Regions from separate parts of the Spiroplasma endosymbiont of Dactylopius coccus genome, predicted to be linked through region 2. Evidence: riboswitches for the same ligand, from Rfam matches in the RefSeq annotation. Region 2 holds a riboswitch; the other holds the start of a gene.
What was found. A riboswitch is a leader RNA that binds a small molecule or an ion and turns the genes downstream of it on or off. The one in region 2 is predicted to bind cobalamin.
Positions count from the first base shown of each region.

Region 1: linked by a shared signal. The riboswitch ahead of ACXUB0_RS10775 (hypothetical protein) and the one ahead of nrdF (class 1b ribonucleoside-diphosphate reductase subunit beta) in region 2 are both predicted to bind cobalamin.

Region 1 is NZ_OZ373019.1:1,692,063-1,700,225, reverse strand. It holds gene ACXUB0_RS10795 (valine--tRNA ligase) at 1-815, shown strand, start outside; gene ACXUB0_RS10790 (hypothetical protein) at 823-1,041, opposite strand; partial or broken gene ACXUB0_RS10785 (IS256 family transposase) at 1,385-2,299, shown strand; partial or broken gene ACXUB0_RS10780 (IS256 family transposase) at 2,625-3,863, opposite strand; gene ACXUB0_RS10775 (hypothetical protein) at 3,943-4,254, opposite strand; cobalamin riboswitch at 4,379-4,559, opposite strand; gene ACXUB0_RS10770 (inorganic diphosphatase) at 4,612-5,166, opposite strand; gene ACXUB0_RS10765 (hypothetical protein) at 5,296-6,219, opposite strand; gene ACXUB0_RS10760 (hypothetical protein) at 6,231-7,289, opposite strand; gene ACXUB0_RS10755 (hypothetical protein) at 7,292-7,483, opposite strand; gene ACXUB0_RS10750 (hypothetical protein) at 7,699-8,091, opposite strand; gene ACXUB0_RS10745 (hypothetical protein) at 8,103-8,163, opposite strand, start outside.
Region 2 is NZ_OZ373019.1:1,456,619-1,464,781, reverse strand. It holds gene ACXUB0_RS09170 (hypothetical protein) at 1-759, opposite strand, end outside; gene ACXUB0_RS09165 (hypothetical protein) at 1,096-1,299, opposite strand; gene ACXUB0_RS09160 (hypothetical protein) at 1,360-1,635, opposite strand; gene ACXUB0_RS09155 (rolling circle replication-associated protein) at 1,865-2,818, opposite strand; gene ACXUB0_RS09150 (purine-nucleoside phosphorylase) at 3,140-3,967, shown strand; gene tsaD (tRNA (adenosine(37)-N6)-threonylcarbamoyltransferase complex transferase subunit TsaD) at 3,942-4,880, shown strand; gene coaE (dephospho-CoA kinase) at 4,891-5,484, shown strand; cobalamin riboswitch at 5,675-5,840, shown strand; gene nrdF (class 1b ribonucleoside-diphosphate reductase subunit beta) at 6,010-7,029, shown strand; gene nrdE (class 1b ribonucleoside-diphosphate reductase subunit alpha) at 7,047-8,163, shown strand, end outside.

The DNA of each region.
Region 1 (8,163 bases), 240 kb from region 2:
CATTTATTGATCAATGAATTTTACAAGAACTTAATCAATTGATTATTTATGTAGAGCAATATATGGAAAAATATGAATTTGTTTTAGTAGTTAAAGCACTATCAAATTTTATATGAAATAAATATTGTTCTTGATATATTGAATTAAATAAAGTTAATTTACAAAATCAAGAGCAACAAAGTAACTCATTACAAACATTATATTATGTTTTACAACAAATTATTATTATGGTTCATCCCTTTATTCCCTTTATCACAGAAGCAATTTATGAAGAAATGGGGTATAAAAATAGCATTTTAACAAATAAGTTTCCTAAAGTTAAAGTTATGAAAAAAACAAAAGATGTAACACAATTTGTTGAAATATTAATTGAAATTATTGGTAATATTCGAGAAATTCGTAAAGAACTTAATTTATTTTTAAAATTACCGTTAACTATTCATATCAATACGACTAATTCTTTTTTTGAATTAGAAAAAAATACTTTAAATCCTTATTTATTACAATTAACTAATAGTCAAATTGTTACTATTAGTGATAGTCCGTTGTCTGTTAATAATAAAATAATTAAAATTATTAATTCAGCAGTAATAGAAATTAATGTTTCAAATTTATTTAATAAAGAAGAACAATTAGCAAAATTAAAAGAGGAATTAGTTTATATTGAAAATGAAATAAAACGTAGTAAAGATATTTTAAGTAACCAACAATTTTTAGCAAAGGCACCACCAACAAAAGTTGAAATAGAAAAGCAAAAATTAGAAAAGTATCAAAATCAAAAAAATTTAATCAATGCCAAGATTAAAGAATTATAAAAAACTTTTATTTTAATTCAAGTTGAAAAATTTCATTATTTTCCAATTTAATATCATCGATACCTACTGAAAAATCAATAAATTCTTTACAATTTCAGTGTTCAATGTATCAAAATTTTTTATTTTCTTGAGTACCTTTTTTACCTTTTACAGCAACCAAAAATCTTCCAATTTGACTTTTTTCAACAGTAAAATCATTAGAACCTGTTTGGAATCTTTTAAACATAATTAAACTAAAAAAGGGAATAATTATTTCTAACCTGACAGTTAATTAACATTTTATTTTCTTTGTCATTTTTTTGTTAAAAAGATTTTATCATTTGACAACTTATCCATTAAAAATTTATTTTTCAACTATAAAATAACATTTATGATATTAATTTAATCAAAAATAAGTTAAAAAAGATCCTAAACAGGTTCTTAGAGAATTTAGAAAAATTATTAATAACTACAAAAAGAAAATATATACAATTGATGCATATTAAGGTAATGTTTAGTAATCTGTGTAACTTACAAAAATAACTATGTTTAATTAATTCTATAATAAACCTAGAAAGAGTGAATTACAGATGGCTAAAAAGCAAAATATTAATAATAATGTTCCAATATCAAAAGCAGTAGATTTATTATTAGAAAATACTGAAGATTTAACAACAGTTTTTAAAGAGGGAGGTTTGTATAAATAATTAACAAAAATATTAGTAGAAAAAATGTTGAATTCTGAGATGCAAAATTATTTAGGATATGATAAGAATCAACATAGTAATAGTGACAATGCTCGTAATGGTATAAGTTCAAAAAAATTAATAACTCAACAAGGTAAAATTGAGATTGATGTACCACGAGATCGCAATAGTAATTTTAATCCTGTAATAATTGCAAAAAGACAAAGAAGATTTGATGGTTTTGATCAACAAGTTCTTTCTTTATATGCAAAAGGTATGACATTATCAGATATTAGAATGCAATTACAAGAGTTATATCATGGTGCTGATATTAGTGAAAGTGTTATTAGTCAAATTACTGATGATGTTATTGATGATGTAAAAGCATGGCAAAATCGACCATTAGATAGTATTTATCCGATTGTTTATTTTGATTGCATAGTAGTTAAAATACGACAAGATAAACGCATTATTAACAAATCTGTGTATATAGCTTTAGGAGTTGATTTAGAAGGTAAAAAAGATGTTTTAGGCTTATGAATTAGTGAAAATGAAGGTTCTAAATTTTGATTAGCCAATTTCACAGAAATGAAAAATCGAGGCTTAAATGATATTCTTATTGCTTGTAGTGATAATTTAACAGGAATGTCAGAAGCAATACAATCAGTTTATCCTAAAACAGAACATCAATTATGCATCATTCATCAAATTAGAAATAGTTTGAAATATGTCTCATATAAGCATAGAAAATCTCTAGTTGCAGATTTAAAACCAATTTATACTGCATGTAGTGAAGAACAAGCAATGCAGGCTTTAGAACCTGTTTAGGATCTTTTTTAACTTATTTTTGATTAAATTAATATCATAAATGTTATTTTATAGTTGAAAAATAAATTTTTAATCGATAAGTTGTCAAATGATAAAATCTTTTTAACAAAAAAATGACAAAGAAAATAAAATGTTAATTAACTGTCAGGTTAGAAATAATTATTCCCTTTTTTAGTTTAATTATGTTTAAAAGATTCCAAACAGGTTCTTAGAAACATTTGAAAATAAGTGAAATAAACAATATCCTCAAATTGCTAAATCTTGATATAAAAATTGAGGCTTTTTAGAAATCTGTGTATCTTTGTTTTACAAAGTACTAGTTAAGATTAATTCTATCTTCAAATTTTATCATAAAATGAGCAATTGCTGTATTTCAATTTTGAATGGGCATTGTTCATTTTTTTGTTATATTTTCAATTGCTAAATAAAATATTTTCAATTCTTCCATATCATTAGGAAAAACTTTTTTATTTCTGATAACTTTTCGTAATTGACTATTAACAGATTCAATAGCATTTGTGGTATAAATTACTCTTTTAATTTCTGTTGGATAACTAATAAAAACTATCAAATTTTCTCAATTTTTATATCAAGATTTAGCAATTTGAGGATATTGTTTATTTCACTTATTTTCAAATGTTTCTAAAGCCTGCATTGCTTGTTCTTCACTACATGCAGTATAAATTGGTTTTAAATCTGCAACTAGAGATTTTCTATGCTTATATGAGACATATTTCAAACTATTTCTAATTTGATGAATGATGCATAATTGATGTTCTGTTTTAGGATAAACTGATTGTATTGCTTCTGACATTCCTGTTAAATTATCACTACAAGCAATAAGAATATCATTTAAGCCTCGATTTTTCATTTCTGTGAAATTGGCTAATCAAAATTTAGAACCTTCATTTTCACTAATTCATAAGCCTAAAACATCTTTTTTACCTTCTAAATCAACTCCTAAAGCTATATACACAGATTTGTTAATAATGCGTTTATCTTGTCGTATTTTAACTACTATGCAATCAAAATAAACAATCGGATAAATACTATCTAATGGTCGATTTTGCCATGCTTTTACATCATCAATAACATCATCAGTAATTTGACTAATAACACTTTCACTAATATCAGCACCATGATATAACTCTTGTAATTGCATTCTAATATCTGATAATGTCATACCTTTTGCATATAAAGAAAGAACTTGTTGATCAAAACCATCAAATCTTCTTTGTCTTTTTGCAATTATTACAGGATTAAAATTACTATTGCGATCTCGTGGTACATCAATCTCAATTTTACCTTGTTGAGTTATTAATTTTTTTGAACTTATACCATTACGAGCATTGTCACTATTACTATGTTGATTCTTATCATATCCTAAATAATTTTGCATCTCAGAATTCAACATTTTTTCTACTAATCTTTTTGTTAATTATTTATACAAACCTCCCTCTTTAAAAACTGTTGTTAAATCTTCAGTATTTTCTAATAATAAATCTACTGCTTTTGATATTGGAACATTATTATTAATATTTTGCTTTTTAGCCATCTGTAATTCACTCTTTCTAGGTTTATTATAGAATTAATTAAACATAGTTATTTTTGTAAGTTACACAGATTACTAAACATTACCCAAAAATTCATCAATGCTTTTTAATTAAATGACGAAATATTCAAATTATTATGACCAATATTGGTCATATACTAAAATACAAAAATATTCAACTATTACCACCGTAAAGTATAATTTCTAATGAAGCAAAAATTAAAGGAATAGTAATTGACATATATAGTGGAAAAACTAATGCTGAAAATGCTAATAGAAAAATTACAACTTCAATATTTGGTAATATTGTTAGTACTTCTTTTAAAGCAAAAACTAGTGCTGCATATGAAGGAATAATCAAGATACGAATTAATTTTTGGACATGGTTACTCATATTTGTTCTCGGCTTTCTTTATTTTTTAAATTTAAAACCACCTCATAAAGGTGGTTTAGTTATACTAATCGGAGATAAAACATCAATTAAAATTATATAACTGTTATCTGCACCCAGAGATTAGTTTAATAGTGTTAAATAGATAGGTCTACTGGCTTAACTTCATTTTACTTGTTACCCTTCTCAAAATCTTTGATTTCAATGGATTATGTAACTTTTATCAGTATCACAGTTGCTGGGGGGCAGCTTAAGATTACTTAATTCCCTTTTATGAACAGTTGTTCATCTATTTAATTTTATTCAGTTGTATTTAAGGATAAATGATTTAATATATTAAAAATATATTACACTTTTTGTTTATTTTTTGTTTAATAATGACACTAATTGTGCTTTTGGTAAATTATTCATTTCATTTTGATATTCTTTAAACATATTTTTACATGTTGTAAGTTCAGTTAATGCTTCTTTTAAGTTACCTCAACCTTCAATTATGACTTTCTTTTTTTGTAATTCTTTATATTGTAAAAAGAAATTAACAATTTCATCACGTAAATGTTGTGGTACATCTTTTAGATCTTGATAATCATTAAAGCGTGGATCAGAATTAACAACACCAAATAATTTAGTATCAACTTCACCACCGTCAATCATTTTAATCATTCCTAAAACTCTAACTTCTACTAAGCAACCAGGGAAAGTTGGATAAGTAATTAAACTAATAATATCTAAAGGATCACCATCATAATCTAAAGTTTCAGGAATATATCCATATTCACCGGGATAAAAATTAGCACCATAAAGAACACGATCTAATATCATAGTTTTAGATTTTCAATCATATTCATATTTATTACTTGATCCTTTGGGAATTTCAACTACCATTTGCACAATGTTATTTTCACTTTTATTCATTAATACTTCATCTCCTTTTAACAAGTATATAGGGGCTTTGCCCCTAGTTGCTTCGCAACTCACCCCAGTGGCGTAAACGCCACGGCCAACCAACCAAGGTTCTGGTTGGCTCCGACCAATAATATAGGTTTACTCTATTTTAACATCTTTCTTATTTTTCTTAGAATATTTATTTCTATAATAACAAGTACGGCATACAGTATTTTCAGTTTCTTTCTTTTCAGTTTGTAATATATTATCCAACTTATCTAATCCTACTGCTCTAATATCATCAACAGTAAAATCTAATGCTTGTGATTGTTCATAGTCTTTAACAATACTTAATTCACTCTTTAACGAATGAATATAATTTAAAGCACGACTATTATATCTTTGTAAATAAGACCTAGGAAATCATAAACTAAAAGTCATAGTTTCACCACTATAACTAGGTGGTAATCCACCACGTTTAATTATTCGCTTTGTTTGTCTTTTAGATAATACAACTTTATTATAATCATCAACATTAGTATAAATATTTAGTTTAAACTTAACTAAAAATAACAAAATACGCATTCTTTTAACTTGAACAATATATTCGACTTTTTCACGTGCTTGCTTTGGTATTCTATCGGGGTGTTGCTCAATCATATACATAATTCCATTAAAATTATGACCTATTAACTTACAAAACATTCCTAAACTTTCTTGTGTTTCTTTAAATTCGGGTGATAAATCATTACTATTAATTTTCAAACCTAACTCATCTAAAACAACCATATCACACTCTTTAAAAGCATAATTACTATTTAATTGATTAAATTTAAAAACATCATCATAAGAACAACGATAACTATATTCATTACGAACTTTAATAGGAATAGGACTTACTACTCTACCTTTATGTTTTTGTGCTAAACAACAAGCAAGAGCGGATTTACCAGTACGTGGTGGTGCTGAAATAATATAACTACCTACACGTTGTAATATCTTTATATTTTTTCTAGTTATTAAAAATGGATAAAGTATTATTAATAATATAACTCCTAAAAGTAAATAACCATATCAAGGCATTATTTCAACTCCTAACCAACTAAAAATCCTACTGCTTTTAAAAACACTCATAAAGTTAAAACTTGCTCTAAACCACTAGTAAAATCAACATTTAAAACAGAACTAATAGTATCATCAAAAATACGTCTTAATAATCCGTCAAGTTTAGTAAAAAATTCTCTTAAAGGTTCAACTGGTAAAACTTTACCAACAACTCCATAAAGTACTCATCTAAAAGCATTACGTAAATGACCAAAAACATCATATCAACTTGGTCTTTCATATTCAGGATTAAAAGGACTATTTGGTGGCACTGGAGTTATATTTTCACTTGAAAAAATATTAACTTGACCAAAAAAAACATCTGGTGAAAAAGTTGGTCTAATTGATTGACCATGAATATCAAAAAATACTGTTAAATGTCTTAAATTTGGAACACGAATAGGCATAGTAACAAAATTATATAAATCTTGCTGATAAATATCATTATCAACTTTACCTTTAAAAACATATTTTGTATCACCAACATTATCTAAAAAACTAAAAGTAAAATGAGCAGAGAAAGTTTTAAAATCATGATAAGAAAAATAAAACATAAAACCTTGAATATAAAAACTTAAAGGTTTATCAATTTCAAAATTTAACTGTGTTTGAAAATTTATAATACTTTTACCAGTATTAAGAAAACCTAAATAATTAACATTATCATTTGAAACATAATTATGATTAAACATAATACGTGAAAAGTCATCTAATTGTTTTCTATTAAAAGTATAAACACCAGTTCCCATCCTTACCACTTGTGGTAAAACACCAACTGTATCACTAAAATAACGACATGTATAAATACCCTCACCATTTCCAATAAATTCACCACTTACTAATTTTAAATCTGGTTGGTCAATGTCAAAATAAGCAGAATTTCATGGTATTGTTGCTCAATCATCAAAATTATGATATTTAACATGTTTAACCATTTCTTTTGTAATATCATAATTAACAACATTAGGGTCATTTGAAGCAATTAAACTAGTTGGTGCTTGAACAGAAGTATTTACAACAAAAAATAATTTAGCAAACTTAAATCACATAATTATTTACCAAATAAACATTTTAAAATTCACCATGAACCATAAAACAAAATAAATCCAATAAAAAACTGTGTACCATAAACTACTAAATTTCATAAAATAGTAGTAAATTGGTCAACTGGACTACCTATAAACATAGTTCAATAATCAACTATACATTGATGTATTTTATTGTAAATTTCTAAAACACTCATAATTAACACCTACCCAAACAATGACCTAAAAACAAATTTAATACTACGATAAATAAAATTAAAAAATACACCTAATACCAACCAAAAAGTCAAATTAAACAAAATATAAACTTCATCAGTAATATTTGGTTGATTTAAAAATATTTGAATATCTTTACTAGAAAATATAAAAATAAAATGCAATATACTAAAAACAAAATTAGACATAATAACACCTACTTAATATACTTAGGATTATAATAATGTTGTTCATATCCACTAGTACGAGCAACAGCAGTACCTTTTTGTTTATAAGAATAAGTACCACCTTTATAACGTTGAACTGGTTTTACACCAGATTCTCCATTACGATAAGCATTTGCAATATCTTTACCAACACCACCACCAATAGCAACAGCAGATTTACCAATAAATTTAACACCATAACCTAAACCTAATGTTGGTAACATTAATTCGGGTAAAATAACCCTAAATGCAAATCTAAGCAAAATCAAAAATATCATTAACGTACCTAAATTAAAACCTAAATCACCAAGTGGAAAACTAAAAAACTTCATAAAAATTGAAGCAAATAATTGCATAACAGTTGTAATAAAAGGTATAAACATAATTTCACATCCTAATGTCTTGTAAATCTAAATAATCCTAAAATTAAATAAAATACAAAACTAACATTTATT
Region 2 (8,163 bases):
AACCATACTGTCATTTGTACTTTGATAATCATTAACACTAGCATTAATTAATCTTGCTCTTTCATCAGTAAATACTTCTTGTAATTCTGTATTATTATGTGTATTTCTTAACGGTAACAATAAAATATTTATAATCTCACTTGCACCGGCAATAATCGTAGGAATAGCAAAATAATTATTAAAATTATTATTAATACCCATAGCAACACCACTACTAATCAAACAACCACCAGTACCCGTATTCGCTATTTTACGTATAATTTCAAATCTATTAGGTATTAATTCAGTTAAACCACTAATAACATTTGCTATACCAAAACTATTTAAAGATATATAAGTATCTCAGTCTACAAAAGGTTTATTAACTATTGGACTAGGTGTTGGTATTGGGGTAGGAATTGGTGGTGGTGTAGGACAAGGTGGTCAAAAACATGGTTCATCTCTTAATAAAAAAACCGACTTATCTACATAATTAACAAACTTAGCATAATTAACTAAACCAATTGTTCCTAATCCTAAAAATATCTTTTTATAACTATTAATAACTTTATTTTTAGTAGTTGGTCTTTGATTAATATTTCATATATCAATTGCCAACTTCTTACTAAATAACAAAGAATTAATAGAACCTAAAATTGGGTCTTTTAAATATTGACCATAATAAGCACTAACTCCTACCATAGCACTTAATGGACTTAATCCAGTTCTTAAAATTTTAGTTAAAGTATAATTACTAGTTTGTTCTAACTCATTAGGCATGTTTACTGTCTCCTCTATTTTTCACTTAATCTTTTTAAAATCTCTTGCAAATGCTTATCTTCCCTAGCATCTCTAAACGCTTTATCAATTAACATATAGTCATATTTAAACTGTTTCCTTTTTTCCATAAATAAAACTCCTTACTTTATATACTAATAAGGAGCATATTTATACTAATTAGAGTAAGGGGCAAAAATACACTAAAAAGTATATATATGCCCCTTATTTAGTTTTTATTTTTTTCTTTTATTTTCTTTTCTTATTCGTTCCATTTCATTAGCAACTCTGTAACACATTTCACAACCATATACTCTTTCATAAGTTCAATCACTACACTTATGTCTCATAATTTAACTTACTTTCTTGTTGTCTCATTGCTTTATTTAAAGCAATATCTAATATACAATTTGGACAATAATAATTTTTAGTATATAAGTTTTGTAAAACTCTTTTGGGACAAATAACTTGGTCACAAAGTTTACACATATAAATTGCTAAATGAAATGCTTGTTCACATGAACAATTATCATTTTTAGCCATAATTTAAAATTAACTCCTAACATATTAATAATTATTTAAAATTACCCTTTTAATAAATAACTATTTTCAATTAGAAAGTCTTTTAATATTACCGCTTAAATCAAGTTCAAGTGAATAAAAATTACCAACTTTTAAATCAACAGTAGATAAACAATTATTAAAATCACTAGCAAATTCTGGATTATATCATTTATCACGTGTTTGACCAGCTGGTACACTCGTTTGTTTGTTTATTTCTACAAATTTCAAAACATCAAACTTCAATGTTTGACCTTTATTATTTTTATCGGGAATAATACGCCCTTTTTCAATATTAACTAATTGAACTTTAAACATAAAAAAACTTAACCTCCAGTGAAACGACTAATAAAGTCAGATTAAGATGTGGGTAAACCATCTTATATATAAATATATAGATATTTATATATATTTCAAGTAAAAACAAAAAAAATGTCAAAACAAAATAAAGTCTTCACTGGTGACTCTAAATTATTTTGACATTAAACATTATATATATATATATATATATATACAAGTAAAATTATAGAAAAAATAACTTTTTTTTCTAATGTAAAACTTTTTTCTTAAAATCTATTTTTTCAACTTTATTACCAAAAATTTTCTCTGTCCAAATTAAAACATCTTTATCTCTTTGAATTAAATAACCAATTTCACTGGTTCGTAAATAATGTTTATACGATAAAGCACTTAAATATACATAACGTTCGTAATCTTCATACTCTTTAAAATAATCATTTACAACAGTACTTTCAATAATACCACCAATCATAACAGTATCACCGTTACTATCTCTTTGAGTTTTAAAATAAAATACATTTGTTGCATTAAAACTTGCTTTAATGATATCTCCAATTGTCATTTTTTTAATTCCACGAACTACAATAGGATTTTTACAATTACGACTAAAAGAATATGCTTTTATGCCTATATCTGTTTGATTTATAGATTTAACATCATCTAATGATTTTGTAACATACTTACCTAAATATTTAATAACAAACTCATTTGTACCTTTACGAACAACTCTTAAATCAATGCCCTTAGCATTACCAGCATGTGGTCATCAATCACGTATCATATTATAAGGTATTTTTCTATTAAAAATTATATGAAAATGTACTGCTCCACGGTCTTGATATTCATAAACATACATATATTTTAATTCCCCCATATATTCAGCACGCTTAGGGTCATTTCATCATTTCTTTAATTTAAGAAAAAATAAACGAATATCTTTTTTTGATTGTTTAACATCTTGCATATTTTCAGCATAAGTTAAAGTAACAAAACTCAAAATATTACTATTATAAAAATTATGCAATGCTTTTTGAATTAAATTATTTTTAGTACGAACAGTATTATTTCTTAATTTTTGTTTATTACCAATATAACATTTACCTTTTTTATTTCCAATATTATTTAAAAAAGAAATAGGTAAAACTACATTTTTAACATAACAAGCATAAAAAATCTTTTTAACATAAAAATCTTGTTGCATATATAAAACTCCAGTGAACACTACTTTTTAAGTAGCAAATTTTATATTTTAATAACAAACAAATCTTATCATAAAAAATTATAAAAGCAAACATAAACAAAAACGATACTTAACCAAGTTTTAATAAATTATACTAAAAAACTAAAAAAGGTGTTGATTAAACTTTTTTTAGAATATTTTTTATTTTCTTTAATTAGTATGAAAAGTTATAAAATTAAATTTAATTTTTAAAATAAAAAACTAGTCATTAAAAATATTAATGTTGTTACTAAATTAACAATATATTATAATAACTATTATTATTTAAAAAAAGGAGAATATATGGAAAATAAAGAAAAAATTCCAACAGCGCATATTAAAGCTGCTCGTGATCAAATTGCAAAAGTAGTAATTATGCCAGGTGATCCATTACGTGCTCAATTCATTGCTTCTAATTTTTTACAAGATTGAAAACAAGTAAATAATGTTCGTAATATGTTAATGTTTACTGGAAAATATAAAGGATATAATATTACTATTGCTGCTAGTGGTATGGGTATGCCTTCAATTGGTATATATTCATATGAGTTATTTAAATTTTATGATGTTGACTGTATTATTCGTGTTGGTAGCGCTGGTTCATATCAAAAAGATGTTAAAGTTTATGATATTATTAATACTACTAAAGTATATAGTGAATCTACTTTCGCTAAATATGCTGCTAATATTGATGAAAATCAAATTGAATCTGTTGGTAATATTAGCAAAATTATTAATAAAGTGGCACAAAAAATTGATAATGAATTTGATCAGCAAAAAAATGAAAATTCTTCGTATATAGTAAGTGAAAAAATAAATTTAAGATCGGGTTTAATTCATTCAAGTGATGTATTTTATCGTATTAATGATAATGATTATAAAACTAATCCTTTAATTAGTAAATGCTTAGCAGTAGAAATGGAATCTTTTGCCTTATTTGCTAATGCAAAACATTTAGAAAAAAATGCGGCTTGTTTATTAACAATTTCTGATTCTTTTATTACCGGTGAATCAATTTCAGCAGCATTACGCGAAACTAGTTTTAAAAAAATGATGATTTTAGCTTTAGAATCAGCAGTTGCTTATTATAAAGAAGAGGATATTGATGATAATCTTAGCGATAGAAACTAGTTGTGATGAAACTAGTGTTGCTGTTATTAAAGATAAAAAGGTTTTAAGTAATATTATTGCTTCACAAATTAAGCTTCATCAACAATATGGTGGTGTTGTTCCAGAATTAGCAGCACGAGCTCATAGTGAAAATATTGCTACTGTCTTACAAACAGCAATTGAAAAATCTAACATTTCAATTATGGATATTGATTTTGTTGCTTATACTAATACTCCTGGTCTGGCTAGTTGTTTACACGTAGGTAAAATTATAGCAGAAACTATTGCTGCTTATTTAGAAAAGCCATTGCTTCCATGTAATCATTTGTATGGACATTTGTATGCTTCTTTAATTAATAATGAATGAGAATTTCCAGTACTTGGTTTATTAGTTAGTGGTGGTCATACACAGTTGATGTTGGCAAATGAACATTTAAATTTCACTATACTTGGTCAAACATTAGATGATGCTGTTGGTGAATGTTATGATAAAGTTGCAAGAATGTTAGATTTAAAATATCCGGGTGGTCCTGAAATTGAACGAAGTGCTAAATTGGGAAAGCCAACTTATAAATTACCATTACCTAAAAATGATAATAGTTTAGATTTTAGTTTTAGTGGTTTAAAATCAGCATGTGCTAATTTGATAAATAAAGAAAAAGGTAAGTTACAATTTAATAATTTTGCAGCTTCTTTTCAAACAACAGTTATTCAAGTATTGATTAATAAAATTGAATTAGCATTAAAAAAACATAATCCAAAAACTTTAGTTTTAGCAGGAGGAGTTAGTGCTAATCAGCAATTAAGATTAGCAGTATTAGATTTAAAAATTAAATATGCAAATTTAAAAATAATTGTTCCAAAATTAGAATACTGTACTGATAATGCAGCAATGATTGGTATTCTTGCAAGTTATCAAATTGAACATAAGTAAGGGTGAACTCATGATTATTGGTATTATTGGTGAAGCGGGAGTAGGTAAGACAACTGCTACAAATTTTTTTCAAAATAAAGGTGCGTATGTTATTTTTGTTGATAAAGTTGTTAAACATATTTATACACTAAAAGAAACAAAAAAAGCATTAATTAATGAATTTGGTGATACTTTTATTAATAATGATAAAACAATTAATAAAATAAAATTACGGTATGAAGCATTTCAGCACCCTCATATTTTACGTAAATTAGAAAATATTATTTGACCAAAAATGATAAAAATTGTCGAAGAAGATATTATTCGTAATAAAATACACCAAAAATTAATTGTTATTGATTGTGCAGTATTATTTAATGCAAATTTAAATTTATTAGTTGATAAAATTCTTTTAATTGAGGCTGAAGAAGATAAAAAAATCCAACGAATAAAAGAACGTGATAATGTTAATGATTTACAAGTTATTTCATTATTAAATCAACAAAAAAAATATTTAATTTTAAATAAAGATATTGATTTTATTGTTAAAAATAACGGTACTATTAATGATTTTATTAAACAATTACAAAAAGTTGAAAAAAAGTTATTAACAAATAAAGTATAAAGATTAATGTTTTTTACTTTAAAAAACAACAGTAAATAATATATTAAATTATTTTTGTATATTAAAATGAAAATTTTCATAATAAAAAAATTAAGAATAATTTTAAAATAGTTGAGGTTAAAAAAATACATAGTAATGTATTTATAAATTACCAAAATTGTTTTTCTTGTAGTAGAATATTTATACAACTAAATAACAAGGAACTTTAGATGTTCGGAAAAAAGATGAGAATTCTTTGCTGCCCCAGCAACTGTGATGTTGATGAACGTTACAAAACCATTGAAGATAAAACTTTGAGAAGGGTAACAAGTAAAATGAAACTAAGCCAGTAGACCGGTCTAATTTTTTAAGTGATATTATATTCCTGGGTGTGAATTAATGATTATTTTTAATAATTACTTTTATTTTTTAATATTTGTAATTTTAATAAAGTAATTTTTAATAATGACAACATCCTTTATATAATCCTTTATATAATATAGGGGATGTTTTTAGTTGTGTAATTAAGTAGAGGGGTAATAATAAATGGCAAAAGATAACAAATATTTTCAACAATCACAGTCACCATTAGAATATATTATGAAAAATTTTAATGGAAAAATGCGGTCTGTAAATTGAAATGTAATCAATGATGAAAAAGATTTAGAGGTTTGAAACCGTATTACTCAAAATTTTTGGTTACCAGAAAAAATTCCTGTTTCTAATGACTTAACTTCTTGAAAAACATTAAATCCAAAATGACAAGAGTTAATAACAAGAACATTTACAGGTTTAACTTTATTAGATACAATTCAGGCAACAGTTGGTGATATCGCACAAATACCTAATTCTTTAACTGATCATGAACAAGTTATTTACACAAATTTTGCTTTTATGGTAGCAGTTCATGCTCGATCATACGGAACAATTTTTTCAACTTTATGTTCTAGTGAGCAGATTGAATCTGCTCATGAATGAGTGATTAATAATGAAAGTTTACAAGCCAGAGCACGTGCACTAATTCCTTATTATACAAGTGATGATCCTTTAAAATCCAAAGTAGCTGCCGCTTTAATGCCAGGTTTTTTATTATATGGTGGTTTTTATTTACCATTTTATTTATCTGCTCGTAGTAAATTACCTAATACTTCAGATATTATTAGATTAATTTTACGTGATAAAGTTATTCATAATTATTATAGTGGCTATAAATATCAAAGAAAAGTTGAAAAGTTACCAAAAGAAAAACAAGAAGAAATGAAAAAATTTGTATTTGATTTATTGTTTAAATTAATTGATTTAGAAAAGCAATATTTAACAGAATTATATCAAGAATTTAATTTAGCTGAAGATGCTATTAAGTTTAGTTTATATAATGCTGGTAAGTTTTTACAAAATTTAGGATATGATTCACCTTTTAGTGAAGAACAAACAAGAATTAAGCCAGAAATTTTTAATCAATTATCAGCTCGAGCTGATGAAAATCACGATTTCTTTTCAGGTAATGGTTCATCTTATGTAATGGGCATTACTGTAGAAACGCAAGATGAAGATTGAGAATTTTAATTTTAAAGGAGAAAAAAATGCATAATGATGTTGTAAAAGTTTCAAACCAAAAAATATTAAAGCCAGAAGGAAAAATTCATGTTGTTTATTTTTCTTCTTTGTCAAATAATACTCATCGTTTTATTCAAAAATTAGAGGTTTTAAATTCAAGAATTCCTCATGATCTACAAGAGGAAATTTTAGTTGATAAAGATTATGTGTTAATAACACCAACATATAGTGGGGGTGGTGATATTAAAGAAGGGGCGGTTCCTAAACAGGTAATTAAATTTTTAAATAATAAGCAAAATCGTAATTTTTGTCGTGGTGTTATTGCGTCGGGGAATACTAATTTTGGTGATACTTTTGCAATTGCCGGGCCAATTCTTTCAAAAAAATTAAATGTCCCACTATTATTTCAATTTGAATTATTAGGAACTAATAATGATGTATCAACAATAAAAAATATATTAGTAGATTTTTGAGATAAAGATAAAAAAAATACCAATGAAATAAATACTTTATCTGGAACTTTAGAAAGTGATGAATATGTTACTTTAAATGCTAGAGCAAAAACTACTAATAATGCACAATTTGATTTGCAAGCAGCACAATCTTATATGAAAAATCATATTAAACCAAATTTATTGCTTTTTAAAACCGTTAAAGAAAGAATAGAATATTTAGTAAAAAATCAATATTATGATGAAACAATAATTAATAAATATTCAATTACGGAAATTGAACGATTAACAAATGAAGCATACAGTTTTAATTATCAGTTTACGAGTTTTATGGGTATTTTAAAATTTTATAATTCTTATGCTTTAAAAAGTTTTAATGGTAAACAATATTTAGAAAATTATGAAGATAGAGTTGTTATGAATAGTTTATTTTTCGCTGATGGTAATATTGAACATGCTAGTAAAATTTTAAGACAAATTATGTCTGGTAGATTTCAACCAGCTACTCCCACATTTTTAAATGCAGGAAAAAAACAAAGAGGTGAATACACTTCATGTTATCTTTTACGAATTGAAGATAACATGGAATCAATTGCTCGCGCTATTACTACTTCATTACAGTTATCAAAACGTGGCGGTGGAGTTGCTTTGTGTTTAACAAATTTAAGAGAATTTGGAGCTCCAATTAAAA